Linked DNA regions of Bremerella sp. P1. The protein of the gene in region 2 interacts with the protein of the main gene of each other region in a pairwise test. Links are inferred from orthologs where the notes say so. Each region holds a gene or a part of one and is shown on either strand. Other genes may lie near its edges.

Region 1 (7,103 bases), 3.8 Mb from region 2 along the record:
CAAGGCAACGGCCCTCCGGCTGTGCGATGACAACCGGAGAGGATTGCTTTACTTCTTCGACCAGTCACGTCGTTGACGCGAGCTGGGGATGCCCATTTTCTTGCGGTACTTGGTGACCGTACGGCGGGCAACGTTGAGGCCGTCGTCTTTGAGCTTCTTGACCAGGTCGTCGTCCGACAGCGGTTTGGCTTTGTCTTCGTTGTCGATCACTTCCTGTAGACGCAGACGAATCTGATCCCAGGTAACTTCCTCGCCAGCTTCGTTCACCGTACCACCGGCGAAGAAGGCTTTGAGCGGGAAGATACCGCGCGGGGTCTGAATGTACTTGTCGTCGACAGCTCGGCTAACGGTCGTCACGTGCACGCCAACCTGGTCAGCGATCTGCTGCATCTTGAGCGGCGTGATGTGCTCGGGGCCGTTGTCGATGAAGTCCTTTTGATAGTCGACGATTGCCTGGGCAACGCGGCTGAGCGTGTTTTGACGCTGGATGATCGCGTCGATCAGCCACTGGGCGGCGTTCAGCTTTCGCTTGATGAACTCTTTCTCTTCCCGCGTCGCCGTGGGGCTGGAAAGACGTTCACGATAGTAGTTGCTGATCCGCAGCTGAGGAATGTCACGGTCTTCGGCCTGCACGACGTAGCGGCCATCCTCGTCGACGTCGAGCATCAGGTCAGGGATGACATTGGCGACATGCGAGTCGTTGTAGATCGAGCCTGGCTTCGGGTCTAAGCGGCGTAGTTCGCTCCAGGCAGCCTGAATGCGTTCGATCGAGAAGCCGGTTGCCTTTTGAATTTGTGGCAGACGATTGTCACGAAGGTCTTCCAGGTGGTTCATTATCAGCGTGCGAAGTTCGTCGTAGAACATCCGCGACGGATCGATTTGCAGGAGCAGGCATTCGCGCAGGTCACGCGCACCAACACCGGCTGGGTCGAGCGATTGAACGACGTGCAGGGCTTCCTGAGCGGTGTCCTTTAGTTCGTCGTCGGCATCGGCCGGGAGCAAGTCTTCGAGGCTCGTGGTTAGGTAACCGTTGCTATCGAGAGCCGAGATAATGCGTTCGGCCCATTCGCGAACCAGCGGTTCGATGGTGAGTTCGTACAGTTGATGATCGAGATGATCTTGCAGCGTTTCCGGTCGAGATTGAACGTTGGCCAACGCGTCCATGCGGCGCTCGGCGTCTTCTTCCATTTGGCCGGAAGAACGTTGCGGGCGTTCGTCGAAGGTGTCGGGATACTGCTGGTCCATTTCCAGAAGGCGTTCGAAGTCGTCGGCATTGTCCTTGCCGTCTTCGACGACGAATTCTTCTTCGGACTCGGAGCGTGAATCGTATTCGTCTTTGGAGGTATCTTCCGAATCGCTCGCTTCTTGTTCCTGAACTTCGAGCATCGGGTTTTCGTTCATTTCCTGCTCGATCTTCTCTTGCAGAGCAAGAACGGGCAGTTGCAGAATTTCCATGGATTGAATCATCCGTGGGGCCAGAACTTGCTTCTGGACCATCTTCTGCTCGAGACCGAAGGACATTCTCATGGGAATGATTCCGTAGCTGTTGGGAAGTGGGTGCTGAATGCGAAGACAGCGTCTTTAGCTTTCAGCGGGTATTGGATGGTCCCGGTTGCTAACTGGGGTCACCCAAAATGTGGTTAAAGTGATTGTCGGCCAGTCATGGCGTCGGCAAGCACTTCCTTGTTGGCGAATTCGAGAACACTACCGGCGGTAACGCCTCGTGCCAAACGGGTTAATTTGACCGGGAACTCGGCAAGCAAGCTGGAAATGTGCAGCGCGGTGCCGTCCCCTTCGGTCGTTGGATTGGTGGCCATGATCACTTCGCGAATCTCTCCTTGGGAAACTCGCGAGACCAGGGCATCAATGGTCAATTGGTCCGGGCCGATACCTTCCAGCGGAGCGATACGCCCCAAGAGGACATGGTAGAGGCCTGGGAAAACGCCAGACTGCTCGAGCGCGATCAAGTCGCGTGGCTGTTCGACCACGCACAAGATGGACGCATCGCGCTGGGGATCTTTGCAGATGGTGCAGAGGTCCCCTTCCGACAGGTTGAAGCATCGGCTGCAGTAGCGGACGTTTTCTTTGACGTCGCGGATGGCGTCTGCCAGTCCGAGAGCTTCTTCTTTGTTCACGCGAAGGAGGTGATAGGCAACGCGTTCGGCACTTTTTCGGCCGATGCCTGGCAGCTTCGATAGTTGGTCGATCAATCGAACCACCGATTCAGTCAGCTGCGCCATTCACCTCGCTCCTTCTTTGTGGGTTGTTATTTTGGCTTGCTTTCCGAAAGCAAACCTTATTGACCGAACTGGCTCAGGGCTTGATCCAAGCCTGGGACGTTCAGTCCGCTGGTAACCGATTGCATCATCTCTTGATGAAGCTCTTTGCCTTTGGCCTGGGCATCGTTGACGGCCTGAGGAATGAGTTCTTCGATCAAGTCCTTGTCGCCATCGGCGATCAATTTGGGATCGATGGTGATGCTGACCACCTGGCCGTGTCCGGTACAGATCGCTTCGACCATGCCAGCACCGGCAGTTCCCTTCACACGCTTGTTGCGAAGTTCTTCCTGCATGGCCTTCATGTCCTGACCCACTTGCTGGGCCTGCTGCATCATGCTGGCGATGTTGCCTAGGTTCTTGAACACGGACGTCTCCTTTTTCAGTGAAACAATGCGACATTTAAGTCTTGTTCGTTCTCAGCGATCGATGCTGGAGAACAAACTTTTCTATGCATGCCGGCGGCATGACTTCCGCGCAAAGTTTAGCTCAGCCAGAGGCCAAAACGTCCCTTACGTGCGAAAAGCGTGCCAAGTTCTGCAGAAAATGCCTTAGGATTCCGAATCGCGGACTCCGGTCACTTCCGCATCGAACAGATCCATCGCCTTTTGGACGAACGGTTCCTGTTCGGCAAGTAGTCGAGCTTTGAGACGACCCTCTTGAGCCGATCGCTCGGGAGACATGTGTTGATCGGGTTTGCGACCGGCATTGGGGTCATCCAATACCCGAAACTCGACCGTGTAACTGCCTCCACACATATCAAGAAACGCCTTTTCCAGCACTTCCTGACTTCTAGGCCGTCGTAAAGCTTCGACAGCCGAATTATACGTCGAGAAAAAATCAACGACTAGCCGATTTGGCCCAGAAATTGCTACCGCGTGTCCCTGACGAGCGTAATCACCGATAAGGCCCGGCAAATCTTCCACGATCTTTTTCCACACCGAGAACGCGTTTTTCTCGGTAATAACCAGTTTGGGGGCCTCGTTGGGCGCCTTTTCTACCGGTGGAGTGGGCGCAACTGGCGGCTCGGCGACCACGGCTGGTGCCGGTGGTTCCACCGGACGGATCGGAATCGTATCGGGCGTGGGCGTCGGTTCTACGGGGTGCTCAACCGTTTTTTTTTGAGGTGCCGCCGGCCGGGCAGCTGCCGGGGCCGATTTCGCCGGGAGGCCACCTTCTTTGAGCGTGGCAATCAGCGAGCCCAGGCTTTCCAGATCTTCCAGCTGGCAAATGCGAATCACAGCCGCTTCGGCCAGAACCTGACCGTACGTGCTGCGGTGCAAACGAACCAACGTCTCGTCCAGGCACTGTACGGCGGCCAGCAGCTTGGCCAAACCGGCCTGGCTGGCCATGGCCTTCGCCTCGTCGACCGCCCCAGGCGAAATCGATTGCAGCAAATCTGGCGAGCCGCCTGAGCCGAGCACCATCAGGTCGCGGAACAACCGCAGCAGTTGCTCGAGCAGTTGCCCAGGGTCGACCCCTTCGGTGAAGACCGCGTGCGTTGTTTGCAGCGCGCCGGCTGCGTCGGACGAAAGTACCTGGGCCGCCAGGTCCACAATCTGCTGATTGTCGGCGGTGCCCAACAGGCGATGGACCGATTCGACGGAGATCTGCGAATCGCCGAACGCCAGGATCTGTTCCAGCAGCGACTGGCTATCGCGCATCGAGCCGTTCGCTCGACGGGCAATCAGCTTGAGCGCTTCTTCATCGGCAGGCACCTTCTCGGTGTCGACGATATGACGCAGCCGCCCGACGATGTCTTCAGGCAGAATGCCGCCGAAATCGAATCGCTGGCACCGCGACAGGACCGTGATCGGAATGCGTTCCGGGTCGGTCGTGCAGAAGATGAACTTGGCGTGGTCCGGCGGTTCTTCCAAGGTCTTGAGCAGCGCGTTGAACGCTTCCTTGGTGAACATGTGGACTTCGTCGATGATGTAGATCTTGAAACGAGCACGGCTCGGGCGGACGTTGATGTTGGCCCGTAGCTGGCGAATCTCTTCAATCCCGCGATTCGATGCACCGTCGATTTCCAGCACGTCGACATCTTCGCCGGCGGTGACGCTTTCGCAGATCTCGCACTCGTTGCATGGCGTGGCGGTCGGACCCTTCACGCAGTTAAGCGCCTTGGCGAAGATTCGCGCCGAGGAAGTCTTGCCGACCCCGCGAGCCCCGGTGAATAGGTAAGCGTGCCCTACCCTGTTTCGCGAAATGGCATTGCCCAGCGCGGTCGCAACACGCTGCTGGCCGACCAATTCGCCGAACGATTGAGGCCGGTAACGCCTGGCAACGACCAGGTAGTCGGGAGAACTATTTTGCTCAGCCACGATCCCTCTCAACCGGCTAAGGACTTTTCGCGAGAATGCGAGCCGAAGAATCTCGGTCTCGTCAGATAAACGGCCGCCCACATTTGGGCAACGATGCAGTTTGACGCACAACCGTTCTCAAATCAACCGTCCCAAGGGCCTGGGTTGAGTGGGCCAATGCTCTCTCGGCGTGTGCCACTGGCCTCTGGCCAGTGCGAATCAGGTACCCGGTTGCCACGCAGCTCAGGCACAAAAAGACACTGGCAGGATGCCAGTGGCACACAGAAACGAACAAAAAAAGACTGCCCTGGAGGAACCCCCGCACAAGAGTCGCAAAGTTTTGGCTGCTCCAGTTAAGGCCTGACCAGATAACCAAACTTCCCATCGCGGGGATTGCTCGAAAGCAGTCTTTTGAGTTGTTCGTTCTTTCCCCAACTATCTTGGAGTGACCCTCGCACAAGAGTCCTCCGGGTTTGGCTGCTCCAGTTAAGGCCTGACCAGGTTGCCGGATTTCCCCTTGCGAGGGTCGCTCTAAGACAGTCAGTGGAAACAGGTTATGCTACCGGCAAGGCGTACTCTTGTCAAAGGGGGTGTTGGGTGTGCCCCGAAACGGTTGCGTGCCAAATTTTTAGAGGGGACACTGTTTCGGGGGGGCGATGCGTTTAGATACTAGCGGAGGCGGCTGCGATGACCCACAGGTGCGCAAGAGCGACGCTTTCGATCCATATGATGAATCCCAGCAAAGTGAACCAGCCGAGCCTGCTAAGAAAGCCAGCCACGATGACGAGCGCGAACAACATCACAGCCGGTGCCAATAGCACTGCCGAAACCAAATACGGTTCGCCGAAGACGGCAAACCTGTCCACCATCAGCGTCGCAATGAACAAGACGACGTTAGCGGGGGCATAGATCAGCGCAGCCGAAAGCACCACGGTGGGCCAAAGATACCCAAAACGGCCGTGGGCCAGATCGACGACCATCATTGTTAATCCGGCGACCGCGAGAAGCCCGCAGCCGAGCGCGAAGATGCCCGCCCAGTCAGTCACGACATCAAGCAACTTGCCATGGTGATGCACCACTACCATAGCCATCAGCACGTACAAGGCGACACCGAGCGACAATAGCAGCATTGAACGGATGCTGAATTGAGGTCTTTCGTGTCTGTTTTCCGAAGAGAACTCGTTCACGTACATCTGCCCCGGGGAGTGAACTTCAGGTTGATTCGTGTAAGCAGCCGAATGATCAAACGGCATAACGACCAGGGTAGCCCGGTTGTTACCAGCGACGTAGATCTCAGATGCAGCCGGACCAGCGACTCCGGTGCATAGATTTGTTATCCGCCACTACCATGAGAGGAATGAGCCGTTTCTTTCGGCAGCAAAATGAACCTGCCATTGATTGACTCGTTCAGGCTGTCATCAGCATCCGGATTGCATATCGTCCAGTATTCACACGAGTAATCCGGTTTTGTTTTCCCTTCGTACGCTCCCCAATTGTTTGACCAATAGCCCATCAGCACACCAAATTCATGGCCGTTGTGGAGCATGAGTTCGTCCACTGCCTCGGCAAATCCATTGGTGTCCATCAACCCAGTGATGCCATATGCGTTTGGCTTGGTCTTGTCGCAACTTTGGTCGTAGCCGCTCATGCAGGCAAAGGTCCACTGTGACCGCGTCGGCAAACGGTAGTCATACTGAGCGTCGAACTTCGACAACGCCTGAGCGTACTGGTACCACTCACGCCATTCGGACGGATGCCCACCATTGTAATGCCAGTTGATCGTTTCGTACGTTCCATCACCGAACGCCGCTTCACGAAACGCGGAATGTTGCTCCTCCGACAATCTCGATTCCTGCAGGTAATAAGATTTTCTGGGAAACGATTGTTGGTGGTCAACACGCGAGGTGTCGATGGTGACAAGGCGGAACGTCATCCCGAACTGGTTCGTGATTTGAGGTGGAAGTGACTCGGGGTTCACACCAGTTTCCAACCGAGTCAAGTTTTGTTTAGGCCGCACCCCAGTGTTGTCTTCGGTTTTCGGCGAACGCGTGCAACCGACGGCAACGAGAACGCAAATTGCAGCGACTCGAATAGCATTCATGGGATTCAGAAGCTCTTAAAGTTTAACGGTACGGTTAAGCGGGGCCGCGCGAACGACTCACCACTTCAAAACGTCAACTCGCGGCCTCCATTGCAACCGGTTGTTACCTGCCGTTTTGAGCAGATCGGTTGCCGGCAGGGGACAATCCCCAAGCCTGCAGTGAGTCATTGTTGAAATCTACACGGTTGCCAAAATAGCAGTCAAGCAACGCATTCGTCGCGTCTTCCAGAGATTCAAACGTCTCACGAAAGTATACCGGGCCGGGACCAGGTGCGGCCGCCTCGGACATGTCTACAACCCATCGTTTGGGCCGTCGTCGTGGCGATATCGTCGCCATCGGTGCGTTCGTGATAAAGCAAGTATTAGAGATGCCGCATACCAACTCTGCATTGTCGGCGTGGTCAGGGAACTCTGTGCCAGCCA
Region 2 (8,190 bases):
TCTTCAGCTCAAGGATGACCGCGTTAGCCGCTTCCACCTGAAAATTCAGGAAGACCACAACAAAATCGTGTTGACCGACCTGGAAAGCACCAATGGTACGCGCGTCAACGGAGAAGACATCCATCTCCGAATTCTCCGCCACGGCGATATGATCCAAGTTGGGCGATCAGTAATTATCTACGGTTCCGAGTCACAAATTGCCGTTCGTTTGGCCGCGCTGCGTAAGCAGCAGGAAGAAAAGGAAGAGAACCTTCCCGACGACGACCGCACCCACGGCCCCAGCGATCACGAAGGGGAGTCTTCGCTTGAATTCGAGCTGAACTGGAACGCTCAGCAAGATGACCTGCAGGCCGCCATCTATTCCCTGCAGCCTCCTGAGCTGCCTGAACGCCTCAGTCCTGCCCAGGCCGCACAGCTTGCCGAGCTGATGGACTACGTTCACATTCGCATCCGGCACTTGCTGGTAAGCGTGGAAGTCAACGAACGGACCGAAAACGTCGTGCTCGAAATGCGTGAGTGGCAGAACCTCCTGGATCTGCAATCACGACTGGCGATGCTGCTTCGCAGTATCGGTGAACCGGAGTAGACATGAACTTCGAAGTTCATCCATTTGAGCTGTGGCCATAGTACGAAACGACAGCCCTATTACGAGTTACGCGAATAGGGGCCAGTTTCGGTTTTCAATCCTCATCAACCTGATAGAATCAGTGGGTTGATGAGTCTTCTCGCTGCGTCCTTCTAACACAGTCGCAGCCCAGTCCACGGAGCGGAGCCCGAATGAGCCAGTCGTTCGTCCATTTGCATTGCCATTCGCACTACAGTCTTTTGGACGGAGCGGGTCCGATTCCCAAGCTCGTGACGCGTGCCAAAGAACACGGCATGAACGCGCTGGCTTTGACCGATCACGGTAACCTGCACGGGGCGCTGCAGTTCTACAACACGTGCAAAGCCAACGAGATCAATCCGATCATTGGCTACGAGGCCTACATCGCCCCAGGCAGCCGTCTGGAAAAATCGGGCGGTATGCGCGGCTCGAACTATCACCTGACGCTGCTGGCCAAAAACAAGACGGGCTTCAAGAACCTGGTGAAGCTGGCATCGGCCGCCTACCTGGAAGGCTTCTACTTCAAACCGCGTATCGATAAAGAACTGTTAGAGAAATTCCACGAAGGGATCATCTGCCTGAGTGGTTGCGTGAGCAGCGAGTTCTCGAAGATTGTCATGAACGGGACCAATACGGCCGAGGTCGTCAAGGAAGCCGAGGAGACGGCTGGCTGGTTCCATAATCTGTTCGGCGATCGCTACTTCATTGAGATCATGAACAATGGTCTCGACATTCAGAAGATGCAGCTCGATGGCGCGGTCGACATCGCCAAGAAGATCGGCCTTCCCCTCGTCGCGACCAGCGACACGCACTATGTCGATCAAAGTGATGCAGAAGCCCAGGACATCTTGCTCTGCGTGAACACCGGCAAGTTCCGCACGGATGCCTCGCGGATGAAGATGGAGAACGATCAGTTCTATCTTCGTAGTCCGGACGACATGTACGCCAGCTTCCCTGGGCTGGAAGATGCCTGTTCGCGTAGCCAGGAAATCGCCGACACCGTCGATATCGACCTGGAACTGGGCAAGCGTCACTTCCCATCGTTCAAGATTCCCGATGGCAAGACGGCCGACGATTACCTCCGCGAGCTCTGCATTCAGGGTCTCAAAGAACGGTACGAAGGCAACGAGGAAATGGCGCCCGGCGGAGAATTGAGCGAAGTCGTGATGACTCGCCTAGACCGCGAACTGGGCGTGATCAGCCGGCTCGGCTTTCCGAACTACTTCTTGATCGTGTGGGACTTTGTTGTCGAGGCCCGCAAGCAAAACATTCCGGCCACGGCTCGTGGTAGCGGTGTGGGCGCGATTGTGTGCTATGCCCTGTACATGAGCCACGTCTGTCCGATCAAGTACGACTTGCTGTTCGAACGATTCCTGGATGAAAACCGTTTGGAAGCCCCTGATATCGATATCGACTTCGATAAAGAACGTCGGGGAATGGTCATCAAGTATGTGAAGGACAAGTACGGCGAGGCGAATGTTGCCCAGATTGGCACGTTCGGTACGCTTGCCGCCCGGGCAGCAATCAAGGACGTTGGCCGTGCGATGGGTCTGCCACTGGATATGGTCAATGAAGTGACCGGCATGGTACCTGATCAATTAGGTATCAAGCTCAAGGATGCGCTCGCCCAAAGCGCGGACATGCAGTCCGCCTACAACGCAAACCCCGACATCAAAGAGCTGCTCGATCTGGCGATGAAGATCGAAGGGCTGGCACGAAACGTCGGTACGCACGCGGCCGCCGTGGTGATCGCCGACGAGCCGTTGGAGGAATACGTTCCCCTTTGCCGCGTTTCCGGCAAGGACGACATCATCACCCAGTGGTCGATGAATGACGTTGAAGCGGCCGGTCTTCTGAAGATGGACTTCCTTGGTCTGCGCAACTTGACGATCCTGCGAAACGCGATCGATCTGATCAAGAAGGTTCGTGGCGAAGACCTCGATATCCTGCGGCTTCCGCTCGACGACAAGGACACCTTCGACCTTTTGCGGCGCGGCGAAACGAAGGGTGTGTTCCAGCTGGAAAGTGGTGGTATTCGCGATCTATTAAAGCGAATGAAGCCGGACAGCTTCCTCGATATTATCGCGACGAATGCACTCTACCGTCCTGGTCCACTCGAAGGCGGGATGGTCGATGACTATATCGAGGTGAAGCACGGTCGGAAGGAAGCGGCCTACAAGCACCAAGTGCTGAAAGACGTGCTGGAAGAGACCAACGGTGTGATGGTCTACCAGGAACAGGTGATGCGGATCCTGAACCGCCTGGGCGGTATTCCGCTGGCCAAAGCGTACACATGTATTAAGGCGATCAGTAAAAAGAAAGAATCGATCATCCAGGCCAACCGCGAACAGTTCCTGGAAGGTGCTCAAGAGAAAGGCCTCACCAAGCAAGAAGCCCAGGACTTCTGGGACATGATCGTCAAGTTCGCCGGGTACGGCTTCAATAAGAGCCACTCGACCGCCTACGCGCTGGTTGCCTATCAAACGGCCTATCTCAAATCGCACTACCCGATCGAGTTCATGGCCGCGCTTCTTTCCGGTGACATCAGTGGTCGTAACTTCAAGACGAAGGATGCCCTGGTCGAGCACATGGAAGACGCCGAGCGGATGAACATCGAAGTTGCTCCGCCAGACGTCAACAACTCGGACGAAGAGTTCACGGTGAAGGATGGCAAGATCGTTTTCGCTTTGAGCGCGATCAAAGGTTGCGGTGGTGGCGCGGCCGAAGCGATCGTCGCGGCTCGCGAAAAGGACGGGCCTTTCACCGACATCTTCGATTTCTGCGAACGGGTCGATCCCTCGCAGTGCAGCAAAGGTGCCATCGAAACCTTGATCAAGGCTGGCGCGTTCGATCGCCTCGGCGGGCATCGGGCTCAGTATGTTACGGCATTGGACAAGGCCATCCAGTCGGGTGCCTCGGCAATCGCCGACAAGAAGGCAGGCCAGAAGAACCTCTTCGCCGCCGTCGAAGATCCTGCAGAAGACGCGAAAGCGGTGGTGCTTCCCGACGTACAACCTTGGCCGGACAAAGAAACACTCGGCTACGAGAAAGAGTGCCTTGGGTTCTATTGGTCGAGCCATCCCCTAGCCGAGTACAAACGCAAGTTCGAGATGTGCTGCAGCCACAGTACCGCGAATCTGGCCGGCGTTAAAGACAAGACCGAAGTCACCATGGGCGGCATGGTCGCTTCGATCAAGCTCGCCCACACGCGGAAGGCCCGTGCTGGAAGCACGCATACCAAGTACGCCAACTTCGACCTGGAAGATGTCGATGGCGGCATCCGCTGTATCCTATGGCCGGAAGACTATGCCAAGGTCGGAGAGTCCCTCAGGCCAGACGGCGTTTACATCATCTCCGGGCGACTCGATCGACGAGGTGGCGACGACGAAGCTAACTTGATCGTCAACGAATTGATCCCCATCGAAGAAGTAGAAACGCGGTATGCACGCGGCGTGATGGTTCGAATCGACCAGCAAGTCCATGGTGAAGAGAAACTCCAAACGCTTGTTGAAATCGTGCGTGGTTACCCCGGCAACTGCGAACTGAAGCTTCTGCTGGTGCTCGAGGACGGTCGTCAGGTTGCCCTGAAAAGCCAAAAGGGGGTCGACCTTTCGCCGGAAATGCGGACGCGTGTCGATGAACTTCTCGGGGAAGGCAACTTCGAGCTTCTCCTGAGACGCCCTGCTTCTGGAGGGGTCCGCAATTCGGCATAGCGATTTGTAACTAGTTATAAGGCCAATACTTAGACCGATTGTTCCGGTTATTCGGGAAGCGATCGGCCACACAGCCAACGAATCGACCCTCTTTTCGCGAATTGCTTGCCTTTCCTATCCCCTCAAATTAAGATCACTGGTAACCCTTGCCTTATTGTTCAAGGGATTCAGGGACAGTACGCCTTCGGTATGCGATAATTACCAAGGGTATCCCAGGACTCTACGTCCACCATTCCTTCACCTTCTCGAGCTCAACTGTATCCAGGGATCTGCTATGGACTTGCGACTAACGAAGCTTTTGTCGTTGCTCTCGGTCGCCCTTTTGTTGTTAAGCAGTGGCACTGCCTACGCACAAAACGATGATGATGCCAACCCCATCGCGGCTGGTATCTATGTCGATGCTCAGGGTGTGCTGAAGATGCGTCGGGCCAGCGATCCGACCGGGATGCTGATGAAGCAACGGGTTCGCCAGGCGGCATCGGTGCTTCCGCCTGAGCTGAATCGCCCCAGCAAGCTCCGCAAGGTTTCGCTCAATCGCCTCGAAAAGGCGGTCGCGGAAGCCGCCGCCAAAGGTGGCGGTATTCCAGACGACATGAAGAACCTGGCCGGACTGAATGAAATCAAGTACGTCTTCTATTACCCCGAGACGAAAGACATTGTCATCGCCGGTACCGCGGAAGGCTATGTTCAGGATCTCAACGGAGTCAACGTTGGCACCTACAGCGGCAAGGCAACTCTGCAACTGGATGACCTGATTGTTGCTCTGCGTGCGTTTGGTCCTTTCAGCGACGGCCCGAACAACGTGGGTGTCTCGATCGATCCGACTCAGGAAGGCCTCAAAAACCTGAGCCAGGTGATTGCCTCGATTCCACAAACCAGTGTTCGCCCCGGCGATACTCGCAGCATTGTCACCGCGATGAAGAACGCTCTGGGCAATCAGATCGTTTCGGTTCGCGGCATCTCGCCGAACACCCACTTCGCTCGCGTGATGGTCGAAGCCGACTACCGCATGAAGCTGATCGGTATCGGTCTGGAACAACCACCAGTCAATATTCCTAGCTATGTCGAAAAAGCGCGTCCTGGCTCCATCGCTTCCAACGCAATGCAGCGTTGGTACTTCGTCCCGAACTACGACTGCGTCAAGGTTTCGGAAGATGGCCTGGCCATGGAACTACAGGGTGAAGGCGTGAAGCTGATCGGTGCCAGTGAAATGGTCACCATGCAAGGCGGTCGTCAACAGACCAACGCCGTCGATCGTGCCAGTTTCATGTTCACCACCACCTTCACCAAGAAGTATGGCGAACTGGCTGAACGAGAAGCTGTTTATGGTCAGCTTCGTGACCTGATCGACATGCTGATTGCCGCGGCCTACATTCAAGAACAAGACTACTACAACCAGAGTGGCTTCGACCTGGGCGTGTTCGCCGACGAAGATGCCTATCCGGTCGAAACGATGTCCGCTCCCGAGACCGTCGAAACGGCTGTGAACGCCATCTGGAAGGGTAATCGCCTGCTGACTCCGATCGGCGGTGGTGTTGAAATCAACGCCAAGCGAGCCCTCACCCCAGACAACGTTCAGAAGGACGAAGAAGGCGAATTGGCAGAAACCCAGAAGGGTATCTCGCTCCAGAACCTGGCCGCCGGACAATGGTGGTGGGACTAGTCTTCCCAGACCGATAACGAGATTCCAAAACGCCGGATCGCATGATCCGGCGTTTTTTGTTTCTTGAACGTTCACCAGGCCAAAACCCCATAATCTCCCGCGAACTGGCCCTGGTTATCGGTTCGGCATGATGTTTCTATAATGAACAACAATCATCACAACTCACCCCGAAAGCGAAAAAGGGAACCCCGATGAAAGTTGCCACCATCGAAACCAATAAGGGCACCATCAAGCTGGAACTGTTCGACGACAAGGTCCCCAAGACGGTCGGTAACTTCGAGAAGCTGGCCAGCGACGGCTTCTACGATGGCTTGAAGTTTCACCGCGTCATCCCGGACTTCATGGTCCAAACGGGCTGCCCTCAAGGCACCGGCACCGGCGGTCCTGGTTACAAGTTCGAGGATGAATTTCATCCCGACCTGAAGCACGACGGTCCTGGTATCCTGTCGATGGCCAACGCTGGTCCGAACACCAACGGTTCGCAATTCTTCATTACGCACGTCGAAACCCCATGGCTCGACGGCAAGCATGCCGTTTTTGGCAAAGTGCTTGAAGGTCAGGATGTCGTCGATTCGATCGAACAAGGCGACAAGATGGAAAAGGTCACCGTCAGCGAAGGCTAGTCCCACTGACGTTAGACGACAAGCGACGAAGCGGTCTTCCCATGCGAAGGCCGCTTTTTGCTTGCGCGATCGGATCGTTTACCCAGCGATTACTTCTCAGGCTGAGGCTGCACTCGATCGACAACGACGACGCGCACATCGCACACGTTGGTGTGGGTTGGACCCGTCATCACCAATCGGTTAAGAGGCGCGAAGAAATGATACGCGTCGTTCTTCGCAAGACATTCTTCTGGCTTCAGGCCGCTTAAGTTCATAGCCGAAATTGCTTCCGCATCCATCCAGGCCCCCGCGGCATCGGTTGGACCATCTTCACCATCGGTCCCACCGCTGAGTATTGCGATACCATTCAGCGCGTCATCCCCTTGCTGCTCGATGGCTTCCACAATCGCGGCCAACACCAGCTGTTGATTTCGCCCACCCTGACCTCGCTGGGAAGGGTCAACGAGCTTCACAACAGGCTCGCCCCCGGTAATCAAGCAATCGGGGCCTGCTTCGTTTTGCATCTTGATCGCCATGCGCATCAAGTGCTGCCCAACCTGCTCGGCTTCCCCTTCCATGTCGGTTGCGCAGTGCATCACGTGTGAGTATCCCCGCTTCTCGGCTTCGATGCCGGCGGCATCCACAGCCACGGCGTTGTTACCGATGATCCAGTTAGAAACGCTGCACGAGGTGCGCGAGTCATTCCTAGGATGACGCTTGGCTTTCTCTTCGAGGACACGAACGATATTGGCAAACTTCTCGATATGCGGAACGCCAAACTTCTTCAGGACGTCCAGCGCGTCAGCTGCCGTGGTCGAGTTGGGAACGGTCGGTCCCGATGCAATGACATCGAGAGGATCCCCGAGCACGTCCGAGATGATCAAACTGACCAAGTTGCCGGCCTTGCAACTCATGGCCAAACCATGTCCTTTGATCCGACTTAGCTGCTTACGAACAGTATTCAGCTGCTCGATGTTGGCGCCATTGCCGCTGAGAAACTTGGTGATCTCCTGCTTCTCACTCAGACTGATACCATCGATAGGTGAAGGAAGCAGGGCCGAACCGCCCCCTGAGATCAAGCAGATACAAAGATCGTGCACCGTCATCGACTCGCACATACGCAAGATCTGCCGCGAGATTTCGACGCCTTCGACCGTGGGCGAATTCTGCCCTGCCGGCCTACCTGCTTTCAGCTGAATACAGGAAAGTTCCTGCACGCAATCGGCCGGTACGCTGACGATGCCTTGGACATGCTTTTCCCGGAGCACTTTGTCCCCGAGTGCTTTCTGCAGACCGATCGCCATTCCAGCACCGGCTTTGCCCGCGCCGATCACAAAGATTCGTTTGATGGCGGAAAGATTGAACTCCGATTCCCCGACGAAGAGCGTATCCTCGACGACTTCGACGGCGTCGTAAACAAGATCATCGCTCTTGACCGCATCCACCCCTGCCTGCCAAATGGCTTGAACGTCTTCTGCGAGTTGCTTCGGGGAACGTTTCATGGTGCACCTCTTGCGATCCTTACTACGAAGCTGATCCTAGCTGGGACGGGAAGAACGAAACCTTCACCATTCCATCCGTTAATATGACAGACGGAAAGGAGCAGGC
Region 3 (7,067 bases), 360 kb from region 2 along the record:
AACAAGGCTTCTTCATGACTCGAGGTGTTGTCCTCGCCCAACGCGTTGAAAATCAACTGCGTCTTGGGAGGTTCCATCACCTCGACCTTGTCGATGCCGGACGAGCAGATCAATTCAGCGATGTTGCGGCTGATCTTCTGACCTGCTTCGAGGATGATTTCACCAGCCCGGTCGTTTCCGCTGGGATAGATGATATCGTCGACGGCAATCTTGTTTTCGATCTTCGAGACGCTACGGCCATCTTTGACGGCTTCGACGCTCGATTCGTAGAACGCGCGGATTACATCGGCGTCGCTGCTGAATTCAGGCGACATCGCACGCAGCAGCGTGGTAGCCGCGAACTTACCGCTCTGGTCGATGCGGACCGTCAGCGAGTCCTTCTTCGAGACGTTGACTTCGATCCAGCTTCCACGCTCCGGAATCACGCGGCAGCTAGGGAGCTTCTTGTCGGAGGTCGTATCTTGCTCCAACACGAAGTCGACACCAGGGCTGCGGTGCAGCTGGCTCACCACGACGCGTTCGGCACCGTTGATGATGAACTCACCACCACCCAGCATGACGGGCAGATCGCCCAGGTACACTTCTTCCTCGATTGGCTCCTCTTTGTTCAAGCGAAGCCAGATTCGGAAGGGGCGACCATAGGTCAACCGCAGCTGCTTACATTCCTCTGGCGTGTAGCGCGGCTTGCCCAATTCGTAACGGACGTAATCGAGCTGATTCTGTCCGTCGTAGCTTTGGATCGGAAAGATCTCGCGCAGGACACTTTCGATGCCCAACTCTTGATCTCGCTCTTCTGCTTCGACATCCGCCTGCAGAAAGTTTTGATAGCTCAGGGTCTGAATCTTCGTCAGATCCGGGGGAGCCATGTAAATCGATTGACTTCCAAACCGACGAACTTCAGTAGGTTCCAGCCGTCGTTGCGACGAGGTAGCCATAGGCGACGCGACTCCTTGGGCGGCAAATCAAAAAACAACATACTTTCGTAGCAAATCCAATACGGACGTTATGCAGGGTTCTAGCCAACAGTCCGAAATAGAGTGCGTGAAAGCATGAGTGATACGGGCGGACAGTAGAGGTTCAGATTCAAGCGGACTGGCGAAAGCGCGCAGCTGGCGCCACGCAAGCTAGCACGCCTGCCTGTGCAGGCGCGCGCTCTTACCTGATTCCCATCCATGCTGTCAAAAGAAAAAGAAGATCCGGAAGACTTCAAAATCACACCTCGCGACGTTGCCTCTTTAGTATAGGGGAGGCAACGTCTGAGTGAAAACAGGAAATCAGCCAATAACCGCAGTCTTACTTGATTTCGACAACGGCACCAGCGGCTTCCAGTTCTTCCTTCGCCTTCTCGGCGTCTTCCTTGGAAACGCCTTCTTTGATCTTGGCGTCCTTGGTTTCGACCATGTCCTTGGCTTCCTTCAAGCCCAGACCAGTGATCGCACGGACGACCTTGATGACGCCGATCTTCTGAGCACCGAAGTCGGTCATGATGACGTCGAATTCGGTCTTTTCGGCAGCAGCTTCTTCACCGCCACCACCGCCACCTGCGGCCACCATGACACCACCGCCAGCGGCGGCTTCGATGCCGTGAGCGTCTTTCAGGTAATCGCCCAGCTCAACGGCTTGCTTCAGGGTCAGGCCAGCGATTTGATCGCCCAAACCCTTGATTTCTTCGGACACTTCGACGGTTGCAGTTGCTTCTTCGGACATTTCGGATCTTATCCTTTCAACACTTATTTGCAGGGGAACGGGCCCGCCTGCGCCAGGGAATACGGATGTTTTGGTTTATGGAAACGTTCTTTCGGCAAATGCCGCCAGGACGTTTGCCGAGAGAAGGCTATTAGCCTTCTTGCTTTTCGCCAACTTGCTTGACCTGCGAGGCCAACTTGGCACCTGGCCCCTTGATTTGGGCTGCCAGGGTACGGCCAGGTCCCAGGATCTGACCCACCAGAAGCGAGAGCTGTTCAGCTCGGTTGGGCCATTTACTGATTGCCTTGACCGAATCGGGGTTCAGGGATTCGCCATCCATGACACCGCCTTTAGCGGTGAATCCCGGAAACGTATCGTCTTCGTTCAGCTTGACAACTTCCTTGGCCAAGTCGACGAAATCTTCGCCACCCCAAACCAGGGCAGTGCTGCCTTCCATGCTATCAAAGGCAGGTGCGAGCGAGGTACCTTCACATGCCTTGGCTGCCAACGTTCGGCGGACAACCATCAGGCTCAGGCCCTTTTCACGGAGTTGCTTGCGGACCAGATGGGTCTTTTCCGCATTCATCCCCACAACGTCGACCACCAGAAGGTCGTTCACGCCATCCAATTTCTTGGACAGGTCGGTGATCACCAGTTTCTTTAAATACTTACTCATGGCTCAGGGCTTTGTACGTATGGGTTATCGCGTAACGCTTGAACTTGCGAGGAACAATTTAGAGGGCAACTAGAACGCCAGGGCTCATCGTTGCACTCAAATTGACGCTACGAACATAAGTGCCCTTCGCCGCTTGGGGCTTGAGGCCATTGATATGATCGATAAAGGCCTGGATGTTGTCCTGCAGCTTGTCGGCTTCGAAACCGAGTCGACCAACCACTGCGTGAACAATTCCAGTTGGATCATTACGGAATTCGACCTTTCCGGCCTTATATTCCTTAACCACCTTGGCAACGTCGGGGGTCACGGTACCGGCACGCGGCGATGGCATCAAACCACGCGGACCGAGGACACGACCCAAAGGACCGACCAGGCCCATCATGTCTGGGCTGGCGATACAGACATCGAAGTCGAGCCAACCATCTTTGATCTTCTTAGCCAGGTCTTCCGCACCCACTTCATCAGCACCAGCTTCCTGGGCAGCGGTTGCGTTGTCGCCCTTGGCGAAAACGATAACTCGTTGAACCTTGCCGATACCGTGAGGCAGAACCAGAGCACCACGAACCAACTGGTCCGCTTGCTTCGGATCGATACCCAATCGCATCGCAATTTCAACAGTTTGATCGAACTTGGTCGTATCGAACGACTTCAGCAGAACGATCGCATCTTTCAGGTTCAGCGCTTCCGCTGGCACCTTTTCTGCCAGGGCTCGATATCGTTTGGATTGTTTAGCCATCGTCAATCGCCAGTATGTAGGGAGATGTTGTTCGCGTTAGGGGCAGGGACTATTCCGTGACTTCCAGGCCCATGCTCCGAGCCGTTCCTTCGATCATTCGGCGAGCATGTTCCAAGTCGCGGGCGTTGAGGTCCGCCATCTTCTGATTGCAAATGTCGTCGATCTGGTCCTTGCTGACCTTGCCGACCTTCTTGGTGTTCGGAGTGCCGCTACCCTTGGCTAGGCCTGCAGCCTTCTTCAACAAAGCAGCCGCTGGTGGGCTCTTGCAGATGAATTCAAAGGTACGGTCGTTGTAGACGGTCACGACGACGGGGATCGGCATGCCGTTGAATTCTCGGGTCTTGTCGTTGAACTGCTGAACGAACTGACCGAGGTTCACACCGAAACGTCCCAACGAGGTACCAACCGGAGGAGCCGGTGTGGCTTGACCACCAGGGACTTGAAACTTCGCTTGACCTACTTGTTCCCGTGCCATTTTGCTGTTTCCCGTGCCGCGGTGTGCCGTGATGGGGCTTCCGCAACCGTATGCTTGTAAACCGTGTGCTTATTAAACTAAGGCCCCGAGGCTCGTTCTCTCTGTCCGCCGGCAAAGGGGGAATAAGAAGAATCGACCACCGGTCCAACGCCTGAAATGGACTAAACTGGCTCCATTTGCCAGTGTTCCATCTCCACCGGTGTTGTGCGGCCGAAAATATTAATCATGACCGTCACGCGGCCATTGGTGTTGTCGATCACCTCGACATCCCCCTCGAAGTTCTCGAAGGTGCCTTCGGTGATGCGAACATGGTCGCCAATCTTGAAGCGAATGTTCGTCTTGACTTCTTCTTGCTCACCCTCTTCAGGCTTGCGCGTCTTCTTGACGATGCGATCCACTTCGTGCGGCAACATGGGCACTGGCTTGCCAGCGGCGCCCGTGAAGTCACCAATGCCGCCGGTCTCACGAACCAGGAACCATGTTTCGTCGTTGATTGCCATGTGCACGACGATGTAGCCTGGGTAGAGCTTCTGCTTGGTGACTTTTTTCTTGCCGTTCTTGTATTCCACCAGGTCCTCGGTGGGAACAAGAATCTCGCCGAAGTAATCCTCAAGACCGGCCATTTTGACCCGGCGAACCAGGTTGTTGGAAATCGACTTTTCGCGATTACTCTGAACCTTGAGGATGTACCACTCCTTATTCGCTGCATCCGTGGCAGCGTCTTCTTCATCTTCAATGATCTCTTCGATGGGGCCACGCTTCTTGCCGGCAGCTGCAGGAGCAGGCGCTGGCGCTGGCTCGGCTGGTTCTTCGGCCGCCGCTTCTTCCACGACTTCCTGACCAGCATCAGCGCCTTCGGCAGCACCAACGTCTTCCGACTCGGTCGACGCAGGCTCTTCCGAGGCAGCTTCAGGTGTCGCTGCTTCTTCCGAGGGAGCTGCTGCATCCGCAGGAATATCCGTCTCGGGATCTTTCTGAGGATCGAACGAATTGTCAGGAGAACTTGCCACGAAACTAACCTTAACCGGCTATCGAAACCGGACCATCTAAGCAAAGTGCAATCTGGAATCCAGGGCCGCTTGCTGCCGCCTAAGTGGCGGGCGTCTGCGGATCAGGCGGGATCAGTCCAATCGTCTTGAACAAGGTGATCCACAACAAGTCAAACGCAAACAACAACAAGGCCAGGATGAAGATCAACGCGATCACCACGATGACACTTCGCCACAACTCGGCCTTGGAAGGCCAAGTCACCTTATTCATTTCTGCCTCGACCGCGATCAAAAAGTCCGCGAACGTAGGCCAGTTAATCAGTCGGTAAGCGACCCAAAAACCAACAACAACCAGGGCAACCGGAAGCACGTAATGCAACTTGTACTGGGCCATGGATGCGTAAGCTTCCAACTGTTGATACAGCTGGTAAGCAGCGATCGCAATCAACACCCAAATCGAAATCAGCGTTGCCTGGCGGGCAACCCTACCCTGTGTCGGCTTATAACCTTTCCACTGCACCATCTCATTGAGAAGGGAAGCGGAACCGACGGTCTTCTCCTTGGCCATGGTCACTCTCAGTCTTTGGCGTTCTTGCCGCGGCGGCGACGCTGGGGTGTTTCCAGGATGTCTCTACCGGTGCGACGCGCTCAACAAGTTCGGTAACACCAACGAATTAGCAGGGGCGGAGGGACTCGAACTCTCAACATCTGGATTTGGAATCCAGCGCTCTGCCAATTGAGCTACGCCCCTGTAGCATCGCCGAACCAAAGCCAATGCCTGGTTCGGCGAGCTGAATTCTAAACAAGTCTTACTCGGTGATCTTGGTAACAACGCCGGAACCGACGGTCTTACCACCTTCGCGGATAGCGAAGCGAACACCTTCAAACATAGCGATCGGCTTGTGCAGTTCGACTTCGATCTTCACGTTGTCGCCTGGCATGCACATTTCGGCACCTTGCAGGTTTGCAGTACCGGTGACGTCGGTCGTACGGAAGTAGAACTGTGGGCGGTAACCGCTGAAGAATGGCGTGTGACGACCACCTTCTTCCTTGCTCAAGCAGTAGATTTCTGCCTCGAACTTGGTGTGCGGGTTAACCGAACCTGGTTTAGCGAGAACCTGACCACGCGAGATGTCTTCACGCTTGACACCACGCAGAAGGCAACCGACGTTATCGCCAGCGTGACCTTCTTGCAGGATCTTGTTGAACATTTCGACACCGGTGACGGTGGTCTTGGTCGGCTTCTCGGTCAGACCGAGGATTTCGACTTCTTCACCAACCTTCACAACACCGCGTTCGATACGACCGGTAGCAACCGTACCACGACCTTCAATGGAGAAGACGTCTTCGATTGCCATCAGGAACGGCTTGTCGGTTTCGCGTTCTGGTTCTGGAATGTAGCTATCCAGTGCTTCAACCAATTCGGTGATGCAAGCGGAAGCTTCCGGATCGTCTGGCTTGTTATAGGCAGCCAGCGAGTTACCACGAACAACCGGGCAGTCGTCGCCTGGGAAGTCGTTCTTGTTCAGCAGTTCACGAACTTCCAGTTCAACCAGATCCAACAACTCTTCGTCGTCGACCAGGTCACACTTGTTCAAGTAAACCACGATGCAAGGTACACCAACCTGGCGAGCGAGGAGAACGTGTTCCTTCGTCTGCGGCATTGGACCGTCAGCAGCGGAAACCACCAGGATCGCACCGTCCATTTGGGCAGCACCGGTGATCATGTTCTTCACAAAGTCGGCGTGGCCGGGGCAGTCGATGTGAGCATAGTGACGAGTCGGCGATTCGTACTCGACGTGAGCCACAGCGATGGTAACCGTCTTCGTTTCGTCACGAACGGTACCGCCCTTGGCGATTTCCGAGTAGGCCTTCATCTTGGCCAGACCCTTAGCAGCCTGAACTGCCAGGATAGCGCCAGTGGTGGTCGTTTTACCGTGGTCGATGTGACCGATGGTGCCAACATTGACGTGAGGTTTAGATCGTTCAAATACGTCCTTGGCCATTTTCTTTGTCTTTCTTACCCCAGCTAAACCGTGAAATTTGGGATTTGTCTAAATACGAAAATCAAGGTGCCGTGAAGAGCTGCTGATGGGACTTGAACCCATGACCTCTTCCTTACCAAGGAAGTGCTCTACCACTGAGCTACAGCAGCCGAAAAATGGGAAGCTTGTTTGGGGCTTTGCTTCCGCCACCTTTACCCGGCTACTCGCTTCCGAGCCGCCCAAACGGACAACCCGATTCTCGACAACGAAGCCTTATCGACCTGCGGGGCCGCATCGGCAAGCTCACAACATGCCCGGTAAAGAGGCGTGCTGCGAAGCGGGTGAAGGGAATCGAACCCTCGTCTTCAGCTTGGAAGGCTGTTGCTCTACCATTGAGCTACACCCGCAACCTACCCAGGCCTTGCTGTCTTTTCTTCCAATAAAGCCCAGGAACTATTCAGTGGGGGGTACAGGATTCGAACCTGTGAAGGCAATGCCAACAGATTTACAGTCTGTCCCC

What was found.
Region 1: the proteins of dnaE (region 2) and dnaX interact in binary tests that used the Escherichia coli proteins (3 or more experiments, as listed by UniProt). The link is inferred for Bremerella sp. P1 from one-to-one orthologs.
Region 3: the proteins of dnaE (region 2) and rplL interact in binary tests that used the Escherichia coli proteins (3 or more experiments, as listed by UniProt). The link is inferred for Bremerella sp. P1 from one-to-one orthologs.

Annotation. Positions count from the first base shown.
Region 1 is NZ_CP118164.1:6,741,532-6,748,634, reverse strand. The notes cover bases 2,215-5,174. They hold dnaX (DNA polymerase III subunit gamma/tau), read right to left. Parts: upstream 4,601-5,174; coding sequence 2,828-4,600; downstream 2,215-2,827. Other genes in these bases: PSR63_RS27300 (YbaB/EbfC family nucleoid-associated protein), read right to left, coding at 2,297-2,644; recR (recombination mediator RecR), read right to left, coding at 2,215-2,240. Outside these bases: rpoN (RNA polymerase factor sigma-54), read right to left, coding at 49-1,527; more of recR, read right to left, coding at 1,641-2,214; PSR63_RS27285 (hypothetical protein), read right to left, coding at 5,242-5,709; PSR63_RS27280 (hypothetical protein), read right to left, coding at 5,913-6,680. UniProt on the Escherichia coli protein: Part of the beta sliding clamp loading complex, which hydrolyzes ATP to load the beta clamp onto primed DNA to form the DNA replication pre-initiation complex.
Region 2 is NZ_CP118164.1:2,970,271-2,978,460, reverse strand. What follows is about bases 471-4,517. They hold dnaE (DNA polymerase III subunit alpha), read left to right. Parts: upstream 471-777; coding sequence 778-4,317; downstream 4,318-4,517. Other genes in these bases: PSR63_RS12435 (FHA domain-containing protein), read left to right, coding at 471-586. In the rest of the region: more of PSR63_RS12435, read left to right, coding at 1-470; PSR63_RS12425 (DUF1598 domain-containing protein), read left to right, coding at 4,592-5,980; PSR63_RS12420 (peptidylprolyl isomerase), read left to right, coding at 6,172-6,603; PSR63_RS12415 (glycerate kinase type-2 family protein), read right to left, coding at 6,693-8,084. UniProt on the Escherichia coli protein: DNA polymerase III is a complex, multichain enzyme responsible for most of the replicative synthesis in bacteria. This DNA polymerase also exhibits 3' to 5' exonuclease activity. The alpha chain is the DNA polymerase catalytic subunit.
Region 3 is NZ_CP118164.1:3,332,631-3,339,697, reverse strand. What follows is about bases 1-2,924. They hold rplL (50S ribosomal protein L7/L12), read right to left. Parts: upstream 1,708-2,924; coding sequence 1,294-1,707; downstream 1-1,293. Other genes in these bases: rplA (50S ribosomal protein L1), read right to left, coding at 2,421-2,924; rplJ (50S ribosomal protein L10), read right to left, coding at 1,838-2,362; rpoB (DNA-directed RNA polymerase subunit beta), read right to left, coding at 1-935. In the rest of the region: more of rplA, read right to left, coding at 2,925-3,098; rplK (50S ribosomal protein L11), read right to left, coding at 3,148-3,573; transcription termination/antitermination protein NusG, read right to left, coding at 3,735-4,583; preprotein translocase subunit SecE, read right to left, coding at 4,663-5,130; tuf (elongation factor Tu), read right to left, coding at 5,372-6,568. UniProt on the Escherichia coli protein: The binding site for several of the GTPase factors involved in protein synthesis (IF-2, EF-Tu, EF-G and RF3). Is thus essential for accurate translation.